DNA from 4 places in the Streptomyces sp. NPDC094147 genome. Region 4 is predicted to be linked to each of the others. Evidence: riboswitches for the same ligand, from Rfam matches in the RefSeq annotation. Region 4 holds a riboswitch; each other region holds the start of a gene.
The links. Region 4 has a riboswitch for cyclic di-AMP ahead of ACIQ8J_RS11385 (M23 family metallopeptidase). Riboswitches for the same ligand answer to the same signal wherever they lie in the genome.
Positions count from the first base shown of each region.

Region 1: linked by a shared signal. The riboswitch ahead of ACIQ8J_RS13445 (M23 family metallopeptidase) and the one ahead of ACIQ8J_RS11385 (M23 family metallopeptidase) in region 4 are both predicted to bind cyclic di-AMP.
Region 2: linked by a shared signal. The riboswitch ahead of ACIQ8J_RS12600 (C40 family peptidase) and the one ahead of ACIQ8J_RS11385 (M23 family metallopeptidase) in region 4 are both predicted to bind cyclic di-AMP.
Region 3: linked by a shared signal. The riboswitch ahead of ACIQ8J_RS16710 (transglycosylase family protein) and the one ahead of ACIQ8J_RS11385 (M23 family metallopeptidase) in region 4 are both predicted to bind cyclic di-AMP.

Region 1 is NZ_JBIWHT010000007.1:19,286-24,558, reverse strand. Features, by position in the region: gene ACIQ8J_RS13455 (TipAS antibiotic-recognition domain-containing protein) at 1-193, shown strand, start outside; gene ACIQ8J_RS13450 (PP2C family protein-serine/threonine phosphatase) at 658-1,779, shown strand; cyclic di-AMP (ydaO/yuaA leader) riboswitch at 2,032-2,170, shown strand; gene ACIQ8J_RS13445 (M23 family metallopeptidase) at 2,182-3,252, shown strand; gene ACIQ8J_RS13440 (aldo/keto reductase) at 3,300-4,244, shown strand; gene ACIQ8J_RS13435 (PrsW family intramembrane metalloprotease) at 4,248-5,273, opposite strand, start outside.
Region 2 is NZ_JBIWHT010000006.1:125,194-130,466, forward strand. Features, by position in the region: gene ACIQ8J_RS12580 (8-amino-7-oxononanoate synthase) at 1-1,068, shown strand, start outside; gene ACIQ8J_RS12585 (DUF397 domain-containing protein) at 1,076-1,297, opposite strand; gene ACIQ8J_RS12590 (helix-turn-helix domain-containing protein) at 1,298-2,185, opposite strand; gene ACIQ8J_RS12595 (ATP-binding protein) at 2,430-2,864, shown strand; gene ACIQ8J_RS12600 (C40 family peptidase) at 2,959-3,432, opposite strand; cyclic di-AMP (ydaO/yuaA leader) riboswitch at 3,437-3,632, opposite strand; gene ACIQ8J_RS12605 (hypothetical protein) at 3,957-4,265, opposite strand; gene ACIQ8J_RS12610 (ATP-dependent Clp protease proteolytic subunit) at 4,272-4,901, opposite strand; gene ACIQ8J_RS12615 (lysophospholipid acyltransferase family protein) at 5,088-5,273, shown strand, end outside.
Region 3 is NZ_JBIWHT010000009.1:163,481-168,753, forward strand. Features, by position in the region: gene ACIQ8J_RS16700 (cytochrome P450) at 1-327, shown strand, start outside; gene ACIQ8J_RS16705 (transglycosylase family protein) at 493-1,425, shown strand; cyclic di-AMP (ydaO/yuaA leader) riboswitch at 1,683-1,850, shown strand; gene ACIQ8J_RS16710 (transglycosylase family protein) at 1,854-2,570, shown strand; gene eno (phosphopyruvate hydratase) at 2,830-4,116, shown strand; gene ACIQ8J_RS16720 (septum formation initiator family protein) at 4,211-4,699, shown strand; gene ACIQ8J_RS16725 (DUF501 domain-containing protein) at 4,730-5,263, shown strand; gene ACIQ8J_RS16730 (exopolyphosphatase) at 5,260-5,273, shown strand, end outside.
Region 4 is NZ_JBIWHT010000005.1:187,369-192,641, reverse strand. Features, by position in the region: gene ACIQ8J_RS11395 (M16 family metallopeptidase) at 1-591, shown strand, start outside; gene ACIQ8J_RS11390 (M16 family metallopeptidase) at 609-1,973, shown strand; cyclic di-AMP (ydaO/yuaA leader) riboswitch at 2,189-2,349, shown strand; gene ACIQ8J_RS11385 (M23 family metallopeptidase) at 2,363-3,124, shown strand; gene ACIQ8J_RS11380 (GntR family transcriptional regulator) at 3,327-4,004, shown strand; gene ACIQ8J_RS11375 (HPr family phosphocarrier protein) at 4,193-4,474, opposite strand; gene ACIQ8J_RS11370 (GNAT family N-acetyltransferase) at 4,627-5,273, shown strand, end outside.

The sequences.
Region 1 (5,273 bases), on a different contig from region 4:
CATCGCCCGTCGTCATGTCGCCTGGCTGTCGACCACCACGAGCGTCACCGGGTCGTACGTCAGCGGCCTCGGCCAGATGTACGTCGACGACCCCCGCTTCGGCGTCAACTACGACCAGCACGGCGCGGGCACGGCGGAATTCGTGCGCGATGCCCTGAAGGTGTACGCGGAGCGGCACCTCTCGGACGGCTGAGCCGCCTGGCGCGCATGCGTGGAGTAGCCTCGCGTGCGCCATGAGTGAGCGTTCGGTGGTTCCGGGGAGAAGCGCGGGGGTGCGGCGCATCGCCGTGCTGCTCGCGCTCGCCCTCTGTGCGGTCGTGGTCGGGCTGAGCGGTTGCGACCGGGTGGGGGAGGCCGGGCCCGTCAGGGGTGGTGGTGCGGGTGCGCAGGCTCCGGCGTACGCCGATCCCGGGCGCGGGTGCCGGCTGAGCGCCGGTGACTGGGCCGCGCTGCCGTGCGGGTCCGACCAGGCGGCTAACCACCGCCATACCAGGGGGAGTTGCGGCCGGGGGCGCCCGGGTCCGCATCGCTGCCGCCGCCATTGACGGGCTCATCCTGTGGTCCGTCGCCGATCGTGGCGGGCCCCGCCGCCGGCCCCGGCACCCGCACGGGCGCTCCGGAGTCGCCGTCGGCGGTCGGACGGGGCAGGCTGGACGGGTGCGGCAGCAAGCAGAGGGCGAGAGGCGCCTGGTACGGGCGCTACCCGTACTGCTCATCGTCGTCGGCTTCGTCTTCGACGCCACGACCCCGCCCGACCTGACCGCCGCAGCCCTGTTCGCGGGCGCCCCGATGGTCGCCGCCCCCTTCTACTCGCCCCGCGCCACCGCCGTCGTCGCGGCGGGCTCGGTGCTCGCCGTCGTGGGGCTCTGGTTCGTACACGGCCTCCCCAGCCTCGGCGAAGGCGCCAGCGAGCTGTGCACCGTGCTGACGGTGGGCGGTCTGGCCCTCGTCATCAACCGCATCCTGCGCCGCAGCGGCGAACAGCTCGCCTCGGCCCGCGTCATCGCGGAGACCGCGCAGCGCGCCGTGCTGCCCACGCCCGCGGCCCGCATCGGCGGCCTCCACGTCGCCGCGCGGTACGAGGCGGCGCAGGCGGACGCGTTCATCGGCGGGGACCTGTTCGCCGTGCAGGACACCCCGCACGGGGTGCGGCTCATCGTCGGCGACGTACGGGGAAAGGGGCTCCAGGCGGTGGAGGCCGTCGCCGTGGTGATCGGGGCGTTCCGGGAGGCCGCCGAGCAGGAGTCCTCGCTGGAGGCGGTGGCCCAGCGCCTGGAGCGGGCGCTGGCCCGCGAGGGCACCCGGCGCGACCGGCTCGACGCGGTCGAGGGGTTCACCACCGCGGTGCTCGCCGAGGTCCCGCGCGGTGACGGCACCGTACGCCTGGTGAACCGGGGCCACCCCGAGCCGCTGCTGCTGTACCCGGACGGGGCCCTGGACATGCTCGTCCCGGCCGAGCCCGCGCTGCCGCTCGGCATGGCGGACCTCGGGGTGTGGCCGGACCGGTCCGAGGAGCGGCCGTTCCCGGCCGGGGCGACGCTGCTGTTCTACACGGACGGCCTGTCCGAGGCGCGCGACGGACAGGGCGTCTTCTACGACCCGCGCGCCCGGCTGCGCGGCGCGATCTTCCCCGGCCCGGAGGAGGTCCTGGACGCGCTCGTGGACGACGTACGGCGCTATACCGGCGGCGGCACGAACGACGACATGGCGCTGCTCGCGGTGGCCCGGCCCGCCGAGGGCCAGCCCGAGCGCCGCCGCACCGTCAGGATCGTGAAATGAGCCCGGCGGGAGGCTGTCACCGTGGGTGCCCGAAAGGTGTCCCTGCGCATAACATTTGACACACCGTCAGAAAACAGCTGTGACGCGAGTCGCGCTGAATCGCCGTCAACTCGCCCGTTTTGACCCGGCTGTGGGTACTAAGTCCAGGCCAGGACCGTTAACGATCAGTGGGAACGGCTTGGAATCCGGACCGGGTGTCTATTAACGTTCGATAACGCAGCGCGGTCGGCCCAGCCGCCGCAACGGCGGCACCGCGCGCATGCGCCGAATCCCGAAAGGGAACCGGGGAACCACCAACTTGGGGTGAATCAGGCGCCTTTACGGGGGCCTGTAGGAGACCTTCCTGCTCCGAACCCGTCAGCTAACCCGGTAGGCGAGAAGGAAGGAAAGGAGCGCGCCCTCGTGGCGTCCAACGAGCCTGCCCTCGACACCCCGATACCTCCCGACTCCCTGTACGGCGACGTGCCCGGCGACAGCGAGAGCTGGGAGGAGTGGGACCCGACCGCGGAGTCCGTACGCCCGGTACGCGGCCGGCACCGGGTGGCCAAGCAGCGCGGCGGACTCGCCCGCAGCTCCACCGTGCTCGGCGTCGGCGTCATCGCCGCGGTCGGCGCGGGCGGCATGGCCACCGCGCAGACCAAGCCGCCGGTCTCCATATCGCTGCCCGACTCCCTCGCCCAGAACCTGCCGGACCTCGGGTCGCTGCCCGGCGTCGGCGAGCTGGTCTCGCACGACGCCCCGGACACCCCGAAGACCGAGGCCGCACGCGCCGACCAGAAGATCGCCGCCTCCCCGCTGACCATGACCGGCCTCTCCACCGCCGAGGCCGAGCAGGGCGCCACCGACGCCGGTGAGGCGCTGCGCGCCCGCATCCTCCAGCAGGCCGAGCAGCAGAAGGCGGGCGCCGCGGCCGAGGCGAAGGCGGCCGCGCAGAAGGCCGCCGCCGAAAAGGCCGCGGCCGAGGCCAAGGCCAAGCAGGACGCGGCGACCGCCAAGGCCGCGGCCGAGAAGAAGGCGGCCGAGGAGGCCGCGGCGAAGAAGGCGGAGCAGGAGCGGCTGGCCAAGCTGGCCGCGAGCTACTCGCTGCCGGTCGGCTCGTACACGATCACCTCCACGTTCGGCGAGGCCGGCTCGATGTGGTCCTCGGGCCACCACACCGGCCTGGACTTCGCGGCCCCCACGGGCACGCCGCTCAAGGCGATCCACTCCGCGACGGTCAAGTCGGCGGGGTGGGCCGGTGCGTACGGCTACCGCACGGTGCTCACGCTCGACGACGGCAGCGAGCTCTGGTTCTGCCACCAGTCGTCCATCGCGGTCAGCGCGGGGCAGAAGGTGGCGACGGGCGACGTCATCGGGCGGATCGGCGCCACCGGCAACGTCACGGGTCCGCACCTCCACCTGGAGGTCCACACCCCGGACGGCACCGGCATCGACCCGATGGCGTGGCTCCAGTCCAAGGGGCTCAATCCCTGATCCGAACGGTCCGGAATACCGCCCGGCGCACGGGAGTTGATCACCTCATGACCTCTCTCCGTGCGCTCGGCGGCTCCGACCTGTCCGTCTTCCCGCTCTCCCTCGGCGGCAACGTCTTCGGCTGGACCGCCGACCAGGACCAGTCGTTCGCCGTCCTCGACGCCTACACCTCGGGCGGCGGCAACTTCATCGACACCGCCGACGCCTACGCCCACTGGGTCCCCGGCCTGTCCGGCGGTGAATCCGAGACGATCATCGGGAAGTGGGCGGCGGCCCGCGGCAACCGGGCCGATGTCGTGATCGCCACCAAGGTCGGCTCCCACCCCCAGTACAAGGGGCTGGCCGCGAACACCATCAAGGCCGCCGCCGAGGAGTCGCTGCGCCGCCTCGGCACCGACTACATCGACCTGTACTACACGCACTTCGACGATCCCTCCGTGCCCGTCGAGGAGATCATCACCACCCTCGACCAGCTGGTCCGGGACGGCAAGGTCCGCGCGATCGCCGCCTCCAACATCACCCCGGAGCGGCTCCAGGAATCCCTGGACTTCTCCGACCGCGAGGGCCTCGCCAAGTACGTGGCGCTCCAGCCGCACTACAACCTGGTCTCGCGCGACACCTACGAGGGCGCCCTCCAGGAGACCGCCTCCCGCGCGGGCCTGGCCGCCGTCCCCTACTTCGCGCTCGCCTCCGGCTTCCTCACCGGCAAGTACCGGCCGGGCGTTACCGTCGACAGCCAGCGCGCCGCTGGCGCGGTCAAGTACGTGGACACCGATCGGGGCCGCAGGGTGCTCGGCGCGCTCGACCGGATCGCCCAGGAGCGCGGCGCCGAGATCGCCACGGTCGCGCTGGCCTGGCTGGCCGCCCGGCCCACCGTCGCCGCCCCCATCGCTTCGGCCCGTACGGTCGAGCAGCTGCCCGCGCTGCTCGCGGTCGCCGACCTGGAGCTCACCGACGCCGAGGTCTCCGAGCTGACCGTCGCCTCGGCGTAGGCCTCAGCGGAGGTAGGGGTTGTACTGCGCCGGGCCCGGCAGCGGGCCCGGCTGTCCGTACGGCGAGTACGGCGCGTACTGGGTGCAGGGGTGCGGCGGGGCGAACTGCGGGGGCAGCCAGATCCGGCCCGTCGCGCCCGCCGCGTACAGCAGCGCCGGGGCTGCGACCGGCTTGCGCTCCCACAGATGGTGGAGGAGCTCCTGCTCGCGGGCCGCGAAGTCGGGGTCGGGGCCGGTCGCGCCCGCGCCGCGGTAGGCCCGGTGCCGCAGGAAGGCGAGCGAGGTCGCGAACGCCTCGTACTCGGCGACCGCCCGCGCCGCCGGCTTTCCGCCGAAGCTGTGGTGCGCGAAGTCCCGCGCGGTGGCGCGGGCCCGCATCGAGGACAGCGCGAGCGGCTCCGCGGGCCCGAGCCAGCCGGCCGCCGCGTACGCGGGCAGCTCGGCGGCCACCGTACGCAGCTCCCGCTGCCGGCTCCATATCGCGAGCCAGGTGAGCAGCCCGAACACCGGCACCATGAAGGCCCCGTACACGATGTAGAAGCCGTACGTCCCGAACAGCGTCGAGCTGTTCCACAGGGCGTGCATGCCCATCGCGAGCACCAGGCCGAGCAGCGGGAACGCGATGCGGCGCGGCCGCTTCGCGGGCGGCGAGAGCGCGGCCGCGCCGAAGCCGATGCCGGTCAGCACGGTGAACAGGGGGTGCGCGAACGGCGACATGACGACCCGGACGAAGAAGGTCGCGGCCGTGGTCGAGGCGAGGCCCGCGCTGTGACTGGCCTGGTCCGCGCCGAAGGCGTTGCCCAGGTACAGGATGTTCTCGGTGAAGGCGAAGCCGGTCGCGGTGAAACCGGCGAAGACCACGCCGTCGACGATGCCCGTGAAGTCCCGTCTGCGGAACAGGAACAGCAGCAGTACGGCCGCCGCCTTCGCGCTCTCCTCGACGACCGGGGCTATGACGCTCGCGCCAAGGTGGTCGGCCGAGGAGGGGTCGGCGGTGGCCGTGGCTATCCAGCGCGTCGCGAACGAGTT
Region 2 (5,273 bases), on a different contig from region 4:
CGGCCGCGCGCCGCCGACCAGGATCTCCTGGACCTGGCGAGCAACGACTACCTGGGGCTCACCCGGCACCCGGCGGTCACCGCGGGAGCGGCCGGGGCGGCCCACCGCTGGGGCGCCGGCGCCACCGGCTCCCGCCTGGTCACCGGAACCACCGCGCTGCACGCGGAACTGGAGCGCGAACTCGCCGAGTTCTGCGGCTTCGAGGCCGCGCTGGTCTTCTCCTCCGGTTACGCGGCGAACCTGGCCGCGCTCACCGCGCTCGGCCCCCACGGCTCGCTGATCGTCTCCGACGCGGGCAACCACGCCTCCATCGTCGACGGCTGCCGGCTCGCGCGGGCCGGTACGGACGTCGTGCCGCACGCCGACCCCGAGGCGGTCCGCAAGGCCCTGGACGCCCATGGCGGACCCGGCCTCGTCGTGTCGGACTCGGTGTTCTCGGTGGACGGCGACGCCGCCCCGCTGTCCCAACTGGCCCACTTCTGCCGGGAGTTCGGGGCAGCATTGGTGGTGGACGACGCACACGGGCTCGGCGTGCTCGGCGAGGGCGGACGCGGCGCGCTGCACGCGGCCGGACTCGCGGGCGCGGACGACGTGGTCGCCACCGTCACCCTGTCGAAGTCGCTCGGCAGCCAGGGCGGCGCGGTCCTCGGCCCCGCCCGGGTCATCCGGCACCTGGTGAACGCGGCCCGCACCTTCATCTTCGACACCGGGCTGGCACCCGCCTCGGCCGGCGGGGCGCTGGCGGCCCTGCGGCTGCTGCGCGCGGAGCCGGAACTCGCGGGCCGGGCCCGTACCGTCGCCGCCGAACTGCACGGACGCCTCACCGCCGCGGGGCACCGCGCGGTACGCCCCGATGCCGCGGTGGTCTCCGTGCGGGCCCCGTCGCCGGAGGCGGCGGTGGCCTGGGCGGCCGACTGCCGCGCGGCCGGGCTCGTGGTCGGCTGCTTCCGGCCGCCGTCGGTCCCGGACGGCATCTCGCGGATCCGGCTGACCGCCCGCGCGGATCTGACGGAGCGGCAGATCGACACGGCGGTGGGCACGATCCTGCGGACCGCGCCCACCGCCTGACGAACTGTCAGTTATCTGCCTGGAGTGCCGAGATGAAGCCGTGCCAGGCCCGGTCACCGAAGAGCAGCGCGGGGCCCTCGATCCGCTGGGAGTCGCGCACGGCCAGCAGCTCGCCCTTGAGCCTGGCCGTCTCGACGCAGTTGTTCATGCCCACGCTGCGGCTGCTGCGCCGCCACCGGGCACCGTGGAGGGATGTACTGGAAGGAACGTGCGCAGGGCGTGCGGACATTCATGCCTCCCCACTCGCCGTGGATCGGCCCGGTTCTTCCCGGGCTGTCCGGGCGATGAGATCCAACGAGTCCTCGCAGGAGAGTGCGAGCGACTGAACGGTCTGGAACGCGGCGTTGTACGCCTCAAGGTCTTCTCTCCGTTCGAGATAGAGGCTACTCGTCAAATGGTCGAGAACGACCACATCCAGATCTGAAATGTCCGGAAACGAAAAGATAATGAAAGGGCCGGTGAGCCCGACGTAGCCGCCGTAACGGAAAGGAATGACCTGTAACCGGACGTGGGGCCAGGCGGCGGCCGCCAGCAGATGCCGTAACTGATCGCTCATGGCCGCCGGACCGCCCACCTGACGCCGCAGCACCCCCTCGTCGAGCACCGCGCTGAGCGCGAGCGGCGGATCGCCCCGCAGCACCTCCTGGCGGGCCAGCCGCACCTTGACGAGCGAGTCCACCTTGTCCGGCGGCAGGGACGCGAGCGCGGCCCGGGTCACCGCGCGCGCGTACGCGGGCGTCTGCAGCAGTCCCGGCACCACCGAGGTCTCCAGCGTGCGCGCCGTGCGCGCCTGCGACTCCAGGCTGATGAAGTCCCGGTACTGCGGCGGGAGCAGACCGCGGTACGCGCGCGCCCAGTGCTCCCCGCCGCCGTCCGCCGAATCCGCCAACGCCTCCAGGAGTGTGCGGAGTTGGGGATCTCGCACCTCGTAGGCGTCGAGCAGGCGGGCCACGTCCGCGGGCTTCGCGCCGCTGCGGCCGGTCTCGATCCGGCTCACCTTCGACTGGTGCCAGCCGACCAGGCGGGCCGCCTCCCCGCTCGTCAGACCCTTCCGGTCGCGCAGCCCTCGCAGTTCCTCGCCCAGCTTGCGGCGGTGCACCGCCGGTCCGTGCCACATGGCCGTCTCCTTCGCCTCCGGCGCCTTCGGCGATGGGTAAGTGTGAGCCCAATTACGCTCTGTCGCCGCAGAGTTCACCGCTTTGAGCGACAGATATATGCATATCTTGGTGGATGGCACCCAAGACCGGCACGATGAGTGGCACTCTGGCGCGAAGCACAATCCGAGGCCGACCTCGTCTCCGCGAGCGCTCATCCGCCAGGAGTCCTCTGGCCGGCCCGGGTGGGAAAGGGACAGCGTCGCCATGGCAGACCATCTCGAAGCATCAATCACTCTGCCGAGCGAACCCGCCTCGGTCTCCGCGGCACGGCGATACGTCGCCGAGGTTCTCACCGATTGGGGTCTGCCGTCCGACGACGAGACCGGCGACACGGTCCGGCTCATCGTGTCCGAACTCGCCACCAATGCCGTGCAGCACACCTTCGGCCAGTCACCCACCTTCACCGTGGACGTCCAGCTGGAATGCGAGGAGGAGCTGCGGGTCGGGGTGACCGACAGTCATCCGCGCTGGCCGAAACGATTGCCCGCCGCCGTCCAGCAGGACAACGGCCGGGGCATGGTGATCGTCCGCTGGCTCGCGGCCGAGTGCGGCGGCCGGCTCTCGGTCGAACCCACCGCGGACGGCGGCAAGACGGTCTGGATCGCCCTGCCGTGGACGGCAGTGGTGCAGAGCGGCTAGCGGGGCTCACTGCCCGGCCCCGGAGCCGCCCTGGGGGCGCGGGCCGTCCCGGTGCGTGGGCGCGCGCATCGGGACGGCCCCGCCGGCGGGGCGGTCAGCCGACCCGCCCGTATAAGACGCTGCCGCTCCAGATCCGTTCGAGGCGGACCACCGCGCCGGTCTTGGGGGAGTGCCAGATCTTCCCGTTCCCGGCGTAGATCCCCACGTGGTAGACGTGTCCCGCCGAATGGAAGAACACCAGGTCTCCGGCTTTGCGGGAGGAGGCGGAGACATGCCGGGAGCTGTTGTACTGCTGCTGGGCCGAGCGGGGCAGCTTGTGGCCCGCCTGCTTGAACGAGTAGAGCGTGAGCCCGGAGCAGTCGAAGCGGTGCGGTCCGGCGGCCCCGTACTGATAGGGCGACCCCTTCTTCGATTCGGCCACGTGGAGCGCCCTGGCGGCGACGGCCGCGGCATGCGCTTCGAGTGTGGCGCCCGGCGCCAGTATGGTTCCCCCCGCCACGGCGACGGTGAGGGCCGTGACGGCGCCCAGGCGGAGCAGCAGAGACGGGACATGTGTCTGCGCGGTCATGCGCAACCCTTCGTCAAACCGCCTGCGAAGGATGACCTGTCGGGTTCGGACCGGCGAAGACGCCCGGCCGCCTGAACGGCTTCACCCCGAGGGACGGCCGACGGCCGGCCGTCCCGAAGAACGCGGGTCCTCCACTCCTGCCGGTCCACTCCTGTCGACCAGTCGTCCGGAGCGGCGGCAGGACTCGGCGTCCGCCCGGACCGCCCCGCCACGGTGGCGGGGGCTTGTCGTCCCAGGGATCTTCACGCACCGACTGTCATATTTTCGTAACGAAACGGCTTTGTGTGAGGGTGCTCACGACTGGGCGATTCGGGTGGACACGGGTGGTTCGGCACCTCCCGAAGGAGGGCTGACGAGCCTCCTACCAGCGACGGAACGATCGATTCCGCGCGTTGTGCAGGCGCTGTAAGGAGCTCATAAGGGGCAGTGGACGTAGTCGGCGGTGGGCCGAACGGGGGTACCCCGTCTGGTCCGTTTCGTCGGCCCCGTCGGCGCGTTGGGCGCCGCCGCTGCGCGCGGCGGCCTCAACCGGTGGTCTGCGGCGGCACCGTGAGCCGCCCCGTGCGGCGCTCGCCGTCCAGCACCCGCAGGGCGCGGGTCAGCGTGCGGGCGTGCACCCGGGTCTCGCCGCGCAGGTGCATCAGGGCGAGCGCGTCCTTCAGCGCGGCCGTCCGGCCGACCAGCGCCTGCGCGGCCCGCAGCGCGCCGTAGGTGTCGGGGCCGTGCGCCGGATTGACGCGACCGAGCAGATCGACCACTTCGAGATAGCAGTCGACGAACTCGGCCTCGGCCCGCGTGAGCGCCGGCAGCGGCGGAAGTTCCGGTGGCAGCACGGCGGTTCACCGTCCGCGCAGCGAGGTCTTGCGGCTTTCGAGTACGTGGTCGGCGAGCCCGTACGCCACGGCGCCCGCGGCGTCGAAGACCACGTCCCGCTCGATGTCGGCGGCCACCTGCCGCGCGGTCCGCCCGGTGTACCGGGCGAGCAACTCGGTCAGGAGCGTGCGGCCGCGCAGCAGTTCGGCGGCCTGGATCTGCAGGTCGGAGGGCTGGCCGCGCAGCGGCTCCTCGATCGCGGGCTCCCTGAGGAGCACCCGGGAGGCCGGTTGCACCAGGCGTTTGCCGGGCGTCCCGGCCGCGAGCAGCAGCGCGGCCACCGAACTCACCTGACCCAGGCAGAACGTCTGCACGTCGCAGGTGACGAATTGCATCGTGTCGTGGATCGCGGTCATCGCGGTGAGCGAGCCGCCGGGGGAGTTGATGTAGAGCGAGATGTCCCGGTCGGGGTCGGCGTGCTCCAGGTGCATGAACTGGGCCATCACATCGTTGGCCGAGGCGTCGTCGACCGGGGTGCCGAGAAAGACGATCCGCTCCTCGAAGAGCTTGGAGTACGGATCGAGCGTGCGGACCCCGGAGGCGGTGCGCTCCGAGAACTCGGGCAGGACGTAGCGGGCGGCAGGGCGGTGGGTCATGACGTACCTCTCCTCGACCGGATACCTCGACCGGATGTAAAAAATGTACAGGACGTACAGATCGATGAGGGGTGGTTTTCGCTCTCGGCGAGCGGGGGCCTGGCTCAATAGGCGCTCTCCCGGTGATCCCCGGGGGTGACTAGCGTGCGTCGGCGCGGGGGTCACCTGGGGAGAGGGCTCACTGACGTGTTCTATTACGCATTCCGTCTCGTGGTGCTGGTGCCGCTGCTGCGGTGGCTGTTCCGCCCGTGTGTCGAAGGGGCCGGGCGGGTGCCCGAGGCAGGTGCGGTGATCCTCGCGGGGAATCACCAGTCGTTCACCGATCAGTTCCTGCTGGGGGTGACGCTCAGGCGCCGCCTGACCTTCCTGGCC
Region 3 (5,273 bases), on a different contig from region 4:
GACCCGGTGCTCGTGGTGCTCGCGGCGGCCGACCGCGACCCCGAGCGCTTCGCCGACCCCGACACGCTCGACCTCGGCCGCCGGGACAACCAGCACCTCGGATACGGCCACGGCATCCACTACTGCATCGGCGCGCCGCTGGCCCGGCTCGAAGGCCGGACCGCGCTCGCGACCCTGCTGCAGCGCCTCCCTGACCTGCGGCTAGCGGTGGAACCTGCCGATTTGCGCTGGCGCGGCGGGCTCATCATGCGAGGACTGCGCACCCTGCCGGTCGAGTTCACGCCGCCGAACGGAACGGCCTCACCTGACGGACCGTCAAGACTGTGACTTTTATGTGATCTCGGGTGCATCGACTTGTGACAGGCGTTCGAGTACGGCTACGTTCACCGTTCATTCGGCTCAGCAGTCACACGGAAGGCCTCATCCATGCGCTCCGGGAATGGACGGCATCGTCGACCCCGCCAGGTACCCGCTCTCGTCGTCGCGGCAGGGGTGACCGGTTCGGCCATCGCGCTTCCGCTGCTCGCCGCGACCGGCGCGAACGCCGCGGACGCGAACTCCTGGAACCAGGTGGCCGCCTGCGAGTCCGGCGGAATGTGGAGCGCCGACTTCGGCAACGGCCTGTACGGCGGGCTCCAGCTCTCGCAGGACACCTGGGAGGCCTTCGGCGGTACGGACTACGCCCAGCGCGCCGACCTCGCCAGCCGCGCCCAGCAGATAGCCATCGCCGAGAAGGTGCTCGCGGCCCAGGGCACCAAGGCCTTCGCCAGCTGCTCCGGCGGGCTCACCAAGGGCGGCCGCGCGGCCGATGTCGACCCGGGCCTGCCCGCGACGCCGGACCCGGCCGGGGCGCCCGCGTCCACCGCGCCGACCGCTCCGGCGACCAAGGCGCCCGACGTCGCCCCGACGCCCGCGGCCTCCACCGCCCCGGCCGCGCCCTCGACGGGCGCCACGAAGCCCGCGGGTCCCGCCAAGCCGCCGACGCCCTCCGCGTCCACCCCGGCGAGCCCCGGCAAGCACCGCGGGGCGCCCTCGCCGGAGGAGGGCTCGGGCGCGACGCCGGGCGGCACCACCGGCTCCGCTACCGGCGCCCCGGCCGGACAGCCCGCCCCGGCCGGCTCCGGCGGTCCGGGCGGCTCGACCGACAGCCGCGACGCGGGGCGGCACGCCTCGCGAGGTGACGGCGGATCACGTGATGTCGGCAACACCCCCGCCGCGAACGGCGAGTACACCGTCCGCCCCGGCGACAACCTCTCGGTCATCGCCGACGCGAACAAGATCCACGGCGGCTGGCCCGCGCTCTACCACGCCAACGAGAAGCTGATCGGCACCGACCCGAACCTCATCCTGCCTGGCCAGAGCCTGGACCTGAAGGCCGCGGCGGCCGCTGCCACGGCCCCGAACTCGGTGCCGAAGCAGGGGTAGTTCGAGGGCGTATGTCCGTTCTGTGCAAGTGAGACATGGGTCTCTTCGCCTCAACTGGCGTGTCCCGTCTGCCCGGTCCGTCCGTCCCGCCCCCGACCTGCGGAAACGCCCCTTCTGTTGCGACAAGGAGGGGGGATTTTCCCCCGATGGGCGCCTTTGAACATTGGCGGGGCGTGTGTTTTCGTCGGACTCGCTCGTCACCACGAGCCCCGTCGACCGAGCACGCCGAATCCTGCCGTCGGCCGACGGGAACAGTCGACGCTTATGCGCCGTAGGCAGGAGCGGGGGACCCAAGGTACGTGCCGGGCCCGGCAGTTGAAGCAACTGCCGACCGGCTTGGGGTGAAGACGGGCGCCACAGCGCTCGGCCGGGCAGCTCACGCCCGAACCCGACAGCTCACCTCGCAGGCGTCGGTGAGGAGAAACTCCATGCTGCTTTCCGGCAAGGGCAAGCACCGCCGCCCGTCCAAGGCCGTCCGTGTCGCCACGCTGGCCGGCGTCACCGGCGCCGCTGTCGCCGCCCCGCTGATGGCGGCCGGCTCGGCCTCCGCCGCCTCCGTCCAGACCTGGGACGCGGTCGCCCAGTGCGAGTCCGGCGGCAACTGGTCCATCAACACCGGCAACGGCTACTACGGCGGCCTGCAGTTCTCGCAGTCCTCCTGGGCCGCCGCCGGCGGCACCCAGTACGCCGCCCGCGCCGACCTGGCCACCAAGGGCCAGCAGATAGCCGCCGCCGAGAAGCTGCTCGCCATCCAGGGTCCGGGCGCCTGGTCCTGCGCCGGCGCCGGCAACCTGACCTCCGGCGGCAGCAAGGCCAACGTCGACACCTCCGGCTCCTCGTCGTCCTCCTCTTCTTCGTCTTCTTCTTCGTCCCCCTCGAAGTCGCAGTCCGCGAAGCCGAAGGCCAAGCCGCAGCAGAAGACCCAGCGCGCCCAGCCCGCGCCGGAGGCCGCCCGCGGCGAGCAGCGCACCGAGCCGGTCAAGCAGGGCAACGGCGAGTACACCGTCAAGGCCGGCGACACCCTCGGCCAGATCGCTTCCGCCAACGGCACCAAGGGCGGCTGGCAGAAGCTGTTCGAGCTGAACAAGGACGTCGTCAAGGACGCCAACCTGATCTACCCGGGCCAGAAGCTCCACCTGAGCTGAGTCCGCCCCGCCCCAAGTCCCCCCGGTCCGGCGCGCATTCCCCCGTACGCGCCGGGCCGGGGTTTCGGCTGTTACCCGGCAGTAGTTCTGCGGACCTTTGGCAGGGAATCAGGGTCCTTGGGCCCTTTTTCGTCCCAGGAGGCGGGCACTCGGCTGGCCGGAGCCCCGGAGCCGGTTAGGCTCTTGTCGCAAGGCCGCAGCGACCCCTGCGCGGCCCCGCACTGCTTGCGTCACATCTAGCGTCACATCCCAGAAGGAGATGCTCGTGCCGTCCATCGACGTCGTCGTAGCCCGGGAAATCCTGGACTCCCGAGGCAACCCCACGGTCGAGGTCGAGGTCGGCCTCGACGACGGCAGCACCGGCCGTGCTGCAGTTCCGTCCGGCGCCTCCACCGGTGCCTTCGAGGCCATCGAGCTCCGCGACGGTGACCCCAACCGCTACGGCGGCAAGGGTGTCGAGAAGGCCGTCCTCGCCGTCATCGAGCAGATCGGCCCGGAGCTCGTCGGCTACGACGCCACCGAGCAGCGCCTGATCGACCAGGCCATGTTCGACCTGGACGCCACCGACAACAAGGGCTCGCTCGGCGCCAACGCCATCCTCGGCGTCTCGCTCGCCGTCGCGCACGCCGCCTCCGAGGCCAGCGACCTGCCGCTGTTCCGCTACCTGGGCGGCCCGAACGCGCACCTGCTGCCCGTTCCGATGATGAACATCCTCAACGGCGGATCCCACGCGGACTCCAACGTCGACATCCAGGAGTTCATGATCGCTCCGATCGGCGCGGAGTCCTTCTCCGAGGCCCTTCGCTGGGGCGCCGAGGTCTACCACACGCTCAAGGGCGTCCTGAAGCGCAAGGGCCTGTCGACCGGCCTCGGCGACGAGGGCGGCTTCGCGCCGAACCTGGAGTCCAACCGCGCGGCCCTGGACCTCATCCTTGAGGCCATCAAGGAAGCCGGCTACGCCCCGGGCAAGGACATCGCGCTCGCGCTCGACGTCGCCGCGTCCGAGTTCTACAAGGACGGCAAGTACGAGTTCGAGGGCAAGTCCCGCTCGGCCGCCGAGATGACCGAGTACTACGAGGAGCTCGTCTCCGCGTACCCGCTGGTCTCCATCGAGGACCCGCTGTTCGAGGACGACTGGGCCGGCTGGAACACCATCACCTCGCGCCTGGGCTCCAAGGTCCAGATCGTCGGCGACGACCTCTTCGTCACCAACCCCGAGCGCCTGGCCCGCGGCATCGAGGAGGGCTCCGCCAACGCCCTGCTCGTCAAGGTCAACCAGATCGGTTCGCTGACCGAGACCCTGGACGCCGTCGAGATGGCCCAGCGCAACGGCTTCAAGTGCATGATGTCCCACCGCTCCGGCGAGACCGAGGACGTCACCATCGCCGACCTCGCCGTCGCGGTGAACTGCGGTCAGATCAAGACCGGCGCCCCGGCCCGCTCGGACCGCGTCGCCAAGTACAACCAGCTGCTGCGCATCGAGGAGATCCTCGACGACGCCGCGGTGTACGCGGGCCGCTCCGCCTTCCCGCGCTTCAAGGGCTGAGGGTCAAACCCCTAGCCAGTCGTACGTACGTCCCCGCACTCGGTCCCGTACCGTGTCCGGGGACGTACGTATGTGACGGGGAGGCGGGAGAGCGATGGCCAAGGGCGCCAAGGTGAAGGACCGCGACCGGTTCTCCACCGCCGCCAGGATCAAGGTGCTCGGCGAGCAGACCGCCGCCCGCGTCTACCGCTCGCAGACCAAGCGGCAGGCCCGCCGCTCCCGGCTCACCGGCCGTGCGGCGCTGCTCGCCCTCGTGATGTGCTCGCTGGTCGTGGCGCTCGCCTACCCCATGCGGCAGTACGTCTCCCAGCGCGCCGACATCTCCGACCAGCAGCGCAAGGCCGCCGATGCCAAGAAGGCGGTCGAGCAACTGCGCGACGAGAAGGCGCGGCTCCAGGACGACGCGTACATCAAGCGCCTCGCCCGCGAGCATCTGCACATGCAGTTCCCGGGGGAGACCGGCTTCACCGTCGTCGACCCGGACGCGGCGAAGAACCGCCGCGACGGCAAGGGCGCGACCGGCCGCGCCTGGCATGCGAACCTCTGGGACGGCGTCGACAAGGCCGACCGTTCCGCCAACTGATCACTGCTAGCGATAGAGACTGACCCAGGCATGGAAACGCCCCCGCCCCAGACCGAACGCACCGAGCCCACCGACGCGGACATCGCCGCCTTCAAGCAGCAGCTCGGCCGTCCGCCGCGCGGTCTGCGCGCGATCGCGCACCGCTGCCCCTGCGGCAACCCGGACGTGGTCGAGACGGCCCCTCGTCTGGAGGACGGCACGCCGTTCCCGACGACGTACTACCTGACGTGCCCGCGCGCCGCGTCGGCGATCGGGACCCTTGAGGCGAACGGCGTCATGAAGGAGATGACCGAGCGCCTCGCGAGCGACCCGGAGCTGGCCGCCGCCTACCGCGCCGCCCACGAGGACTACATCGCGCGCCGCGACGCCATCGAGGTCCTGGAGGGCTTCCCGAGCGCGGGCGGCATGCCGGACCGGGTCAAGTGCCTGCACGTGCTGGTCGGCCACTCGCTGGCGGCCGGCCCGGGGGTGAACCCGCTCGGCGACGAGGCCATCGCGATGCTCCCCGAGTGGTGGGCCAAGGGCCCGTGCGTGACCCCGTGCGGCGGGGAGGACGAGAAGTGACGCGCGTCGC
Region 4 (5,273 bases):
GTCGTGGAGGAGGACGTCCCGGCCCGCGCCCTGATGGCCGCCTACCGGCTGCCGCACGACGGCACCCGCGAGGCCGACGCCGCCGACCTGGCGCTGACCGTCCTCGGCGGCGGCGAGTCCTCCCGGCTGCACAACCGCCTGGTCCGCCACGACCAGAGCGCCGTCGCCGCCGGATTCGGCCTGCTGCGCCTCGCCGGCGCCCCCTCGCTCGGCTGGCTCGACGTCAAGACCTCCGGCGGTGTCGAAGTCCCCGACATCGAGGCCGCGGTCGACGAGGAGCTCGCCCGGTTCGCCGCCGAGGGGCCGACCGCGGAGGAGATGGAGCGCGCCCAGGCCCAGTTGGAGCGCGAGTGGCTCGACCGGCTCGGCACGGTCGCCGGCCGCGCCGACGAACTGTGCCGGTACGCCGTGCTGTTCGGCGACCCGCAGCTCGCCCTGACCGCGGTCGACCGCGTCCTCGACATCACCGCCGAGGAAGTACAGGCGGTCGCCGCCGCGAAACTGCGCCCCGACAACCGGGCGGTCCTGGTGTACGAGCCCATCGCGGCGCCCGAGGCAAGCAACGAAGAGGAAGAAGAGGCCGCCCAGTGACGGACGCCGTCGTGACCATGGAGTTCCACCCGCAGCCGGCCGCCGGCACCGCCAAGCCGTGGGCCTTCCCGGCCCCCGAGCGAGGCACCCTCGCCAACGGCCTCACGGTGCTGCGCTGCCACCGCCCCGGCCAGCAGGTCGTCGCCGTGGAGATCTTCCTCGCGGCCCCGCTGGACGCCGAGCCCGAGGGCCTCGACGGCGTCGCCACGATCATGGCGCGCGCCCTGACCGAGGGCACCGACAAGCACTCGGCGGAGGAGTTCGCCGCCGAACTGGAGCGGTGCGGCGCCACCATCGACGCGCACGCCGACCACCCCGGCGTCCGGGTCTCCCTCGAAGTGCCGGTCTCCCGGCTCCCCAAGGCGCTCTCGCTGCTCGCCGAGGCGCTGCGGGCCCCCGCGTTCGCCGACTCCGAGGTCGACCGGCTCGTGCGCAACCGGCTCGACGAGATCCCGCACGAGCAGGCCAACCCGTCCCGGCGGGCCGCCCAGCAGCTCTCCAAGGAGCTGTTCCCGGCCTCCGCGCGCATGTCGCGCCCCCGCCAGGGCACCGAGGAGACCGTCGCCGCGATCGACACGGCGGCGGTGCGCGCCTTCTACGAGGCGTATGTGCGCCCCTCGACGGCCGTCACCGTCATCGTCGGCGACCTGTCGGGCACCGACCTCGACGCGGTCCTCGCGGACACCCTGGGCGACTGGAGCGGCAACACCGCCGAGCCGCGCCCCATCCCGCCGATCACCGCCGACGACACCGGCCGGGTCGTCATCGTGGACCGCCCCGGCGCGGTCCAGACCCAGCTGCTCATCGGCCGCATCGGCGCCGACCGCCACGACCGGGTCTGGGCGGCCCAGGTGCTCGGCACGTACTGCCTCGGCGGCACCCTCACCTCCCGGCTCGACCGCGTACTGCGCGAGGAGAAGGGCTACACCTACGGCGTGCGCGCCTTCGGCCAGGTGCTGCGCTCGGGCCCCGAGGGCGGCGCCGCGATGCTCGCCATCAGCGGCTCGGTCGACACCCCCCACACCGGCCCCGCGCTCGACGACCTGTGGAAGGTGCTGCGCACGCTGGCCGCGGAGGGGCTGACGGACGCCGAGCGCGAGACCGCCGTGCAGAACCTGGTGGGCGTCGCCCCGCTCAAGTACGAGACCGCGGCGGCCGTCGCCGGGACGCTGGCCGACCAGGTCGAGCAGTTCCTCCCCGACGACTACCAGGCGCAGTTGTACGCGCTGCTGGCCGAGACCGGCACCGTGGAGGCGACGGCGGCCGTCGTCAACGCCTTCCCGGCCGACCGGCTCGTCACCGTTCTCGTCGGTGACGCGGCTCAGATCGAGGAGCCGGTCAGGGCGCTCGGAATCGGTGAAGTGACCGTGGTCGCGGGCTGATTGAGGCACCTGGACAACTGGGCACACAGGGACCCCGGTGGCGAATGCGCCGCCGGGGTCCTCCCTTATGGGGCGTAAATGTCCGGATTGTTGGGGAGGTTGCCTGTCTGTCATGTGGCGTGCGCTACAAAACACGGTGTCTGTTTGGTGATTGAAAGACCGGCCGTCTAGCGTCGGTCCGGCTGTCCGTCACCACCCGTCGCGCCCGCGGCACCGGACAGTGATCGCCGAGTCCCCGAACGGCGCGAGCCAGGGGAGCCGGGGACCCACTCAGTCCCTGGGGTGAATCGGACGCCTCCGCCCGCGGAGGAGCCCGTAGGAGACCTTCCTGCTCCGAACCCGTCAGCTAACCCGGTAGGCGAGATGGAAGGAAAGGACACCGCCACTTCATGGCGTTCACCCGTGCCACCGGGAAGCACCGCGCGCCCAGCCGTATGACGCGCCGCAGCGCGAACATAGCGGGCATCGCCACCCTCGCCACCGCCGGAGTCGTAGGCACCCTCGCCTCCCCGGCCACCGCCGCCCCGAGCGTCGCCGAGACCGGCCTGACCCAGGCCATCGTCATCGGCGACGGCCTCGCCGCGCAGCTCGGTGCCCAGGCCGACGCCCAGAAGCAGGCGGCCGTGAAGGCCAGGGCGAAGGCGGAGGCCGAGGCGGCCGCGCAGCGCAAGGCGGAGGAGCGGGCCAAGGCGGACCGCGAGGCCAAGGAGCGCGCGGCGCGCGAGGCCGAGCGCAAGCGCCTCAACACCTTCGTCGCCCCCATATCGGACAGCTATGTGTCCACCGGCTACAAGACCGGCGGTTCCCTGTGGTCCTCCGGCGCCCACACCGGCATCGACTTCCATGCGGAGAGCGGCACTTCGGTGCACGCCGTGGGCCTGGGCACCGTCGTGGAGGCCGGCTGGGGCGGCGCCTACGGCAACAACATAGTCATCAGGATGAACGACGGCACGTACACCCAGTACGGCCACCTCTCGGTCATCCAGGTCTCCGTGGGCCAGTCCGTGGAGCCGGGCCGGCAGATCGCGCTGTCGGGCAACACCGGCAACACCACGGGCCCGCACCTCCACTTCGAGGCCCGCACCGCCCCGACCTACGGCTCGGACATCGACCCGGTCGCCTACCTTCGCTCGCACGGCGTCTCCGTCTGACGGCCCCCGCGCACACCGAAGGCCCCCGGCGCGCTGCCGGGGGCCTTCGCGGTTGGCCAAAAGATATCCATTGGTTCCGGCCCGTCACCGGGAATTAACAAAGCCTGGAATAGAGTCGCGGAACAGGCATCGACGGACATCGATATCCGTCGACAGGCGTCGCTCGACCGCGTTTCGCGGGGATAAAGGCGGAGGTTCGGCCATGCGCATTCCGGCGCATTCGGTATGCACGGCGATCCGCGGCGACATCGTCTCGGGCGCCTTGGAGCGCGGCAGCCGGCTCACCGAGGACGTACTCGCCCGCCGTTACGGGGTCTCCCGCGTCCCGGTGCGCGAAGCCCTGCGCACCCTGGAGTCCGAGGGCTTCGTGACCACCCGCAGACATGCCGGCGCCTGGGTGGCCGAGCCCACCGAGCTGGAGGCCGCCGACCTCCTCGAACTGCGGGTGCTGCTTGAGCCGTTGGCCGCCGCGCGGGCGGCCGGCCGCCGCTCCGAGGCCCATCTCAAAGTGCTGCGCGGCCTGGTGAGGCTGGGTCAGCAACGGGCCCGGCGCGGCCAGGGCGAGGACCTGCGCTCGCTGGGCGGCTGGTTCCACGAGACGCTGGCCCAGGCCTCCGCCAGCCCCGGACTGATCGCGCTGCTCACGCAGTTGCGGCACAAGATCGCCTGGATGTACGCGGTCGAGCAGCCGGTCCGGCCGGGCGAGTCCTGGGCCGAACTCGGCGCCATCACCGACGCGGTGGCCCGGGGCGACGCCGAACGCGCCCGCTCGCTCACCGCCCTGCACACCGAGCGTTCCTTTTCCGCCCATCGGCTGCGGCGCCCCGCCGCGGTGAGCACTTCGCAACCTGCCGTACACACGGCGAGTGCCCGCACTTAACAGCCGGGCCGTATACAAAGAAAGCGCGACGCTGGGCCGTATTTCGGCTGCCCGAAATGTGGACCTCGAAATGCCGGCCCCGAAATGTGGATGCCGGAATTCCGTCATCGAAGCGCAGTCGGCGAAAACGAAACGGCCGCCGACCCCGAATGCGAGATCAGCGGCCCTTCGCTGTGAAGCCGACCGGATCAGACGGTCTCGGGGAGCTCCTCAAGACCCTCGGCGACCAGCTTGGCCAGCCGGTCGAGCGCGGCGTCCGCGCCCTCGGCGTCGGAGGCCAGCACGATCTCCTCGCCGCCCTGCGCGCCCAGACCGAGCACCGCGAGCATGGACGCGGCGTTGACCGGGTTGCCGTCGGCCTTGGCGATCGTCATGGGGACTCCGGCAGCCGTGGCGGCACGGACGAAGATGGACGCGGGGCGGGCGTGCAGGCCCTCGGCCCAGCCGACGTTGACGCGGCGCTCAGCCATGGTGTTGCCCTTCGAAATCTCTGACGGTTGTCTAGACCAGTCTCTCATGTGGTGTGCAGTGCTCGTACCGACCATAGGCCCGCTTCCGCCGCCGTTCGGCCCTCCCCACAGTGCCCCGCCCCGTATGGCCCCGCGACCCGTACGCTTTCGGTATGACGACGGCGTCCGACCCCGCGTACCCCGCTCACTGGGAGGCCGACGTGGTGCTCCGCGACGGCGGCACGGCGCGCATCAGGCCCATCACCACCGCGGACGCCGAGCGGCTCGTCTCCTTCTACGAGCAGGTCTCGGACGAGTCGAAGTACTACCGCTTCTTCGCGCCCTACCCCCGGCTCTCCGCGAAGGACGTGCACCGCTTCACCCATCACGACTATGTGGACCGGGTCGGACTCGCGGCCACCGTCGGCGGCGAGTTCATCGCGACCGTCCGCTTCGACCGCATCAACGCCCAGGGCCGGCCTGCCTCCGCCCCCGCCGACGAGGCCGAGGTCGCCTTCCTGGTCCAGGATGCCCACCAGGGCAGAGGCGTCGCCTCCACCCTGCTCGAACACATCGCGGCGGTCGCCCGGGAGCGCGGCATCAGGCGCTTCGCGGCGGAGGTCCTCCCGGTGAACAATAAGATGATCAAGGTGTTCACGGACGCCGGGTACCAGCAGAAGCGCTCCTTCGAGGACGGCTCGGTCCACCTCACCCTCGACCTGGAGCCCACCGCCGAGTCCCTCGCCGTCCAGCGTGCCCGCGAGCACCGCGCCGAGGCGAGGTCGGTGCGGCGCCTCCTCGCGCCCGGCTCGGTCGCGGT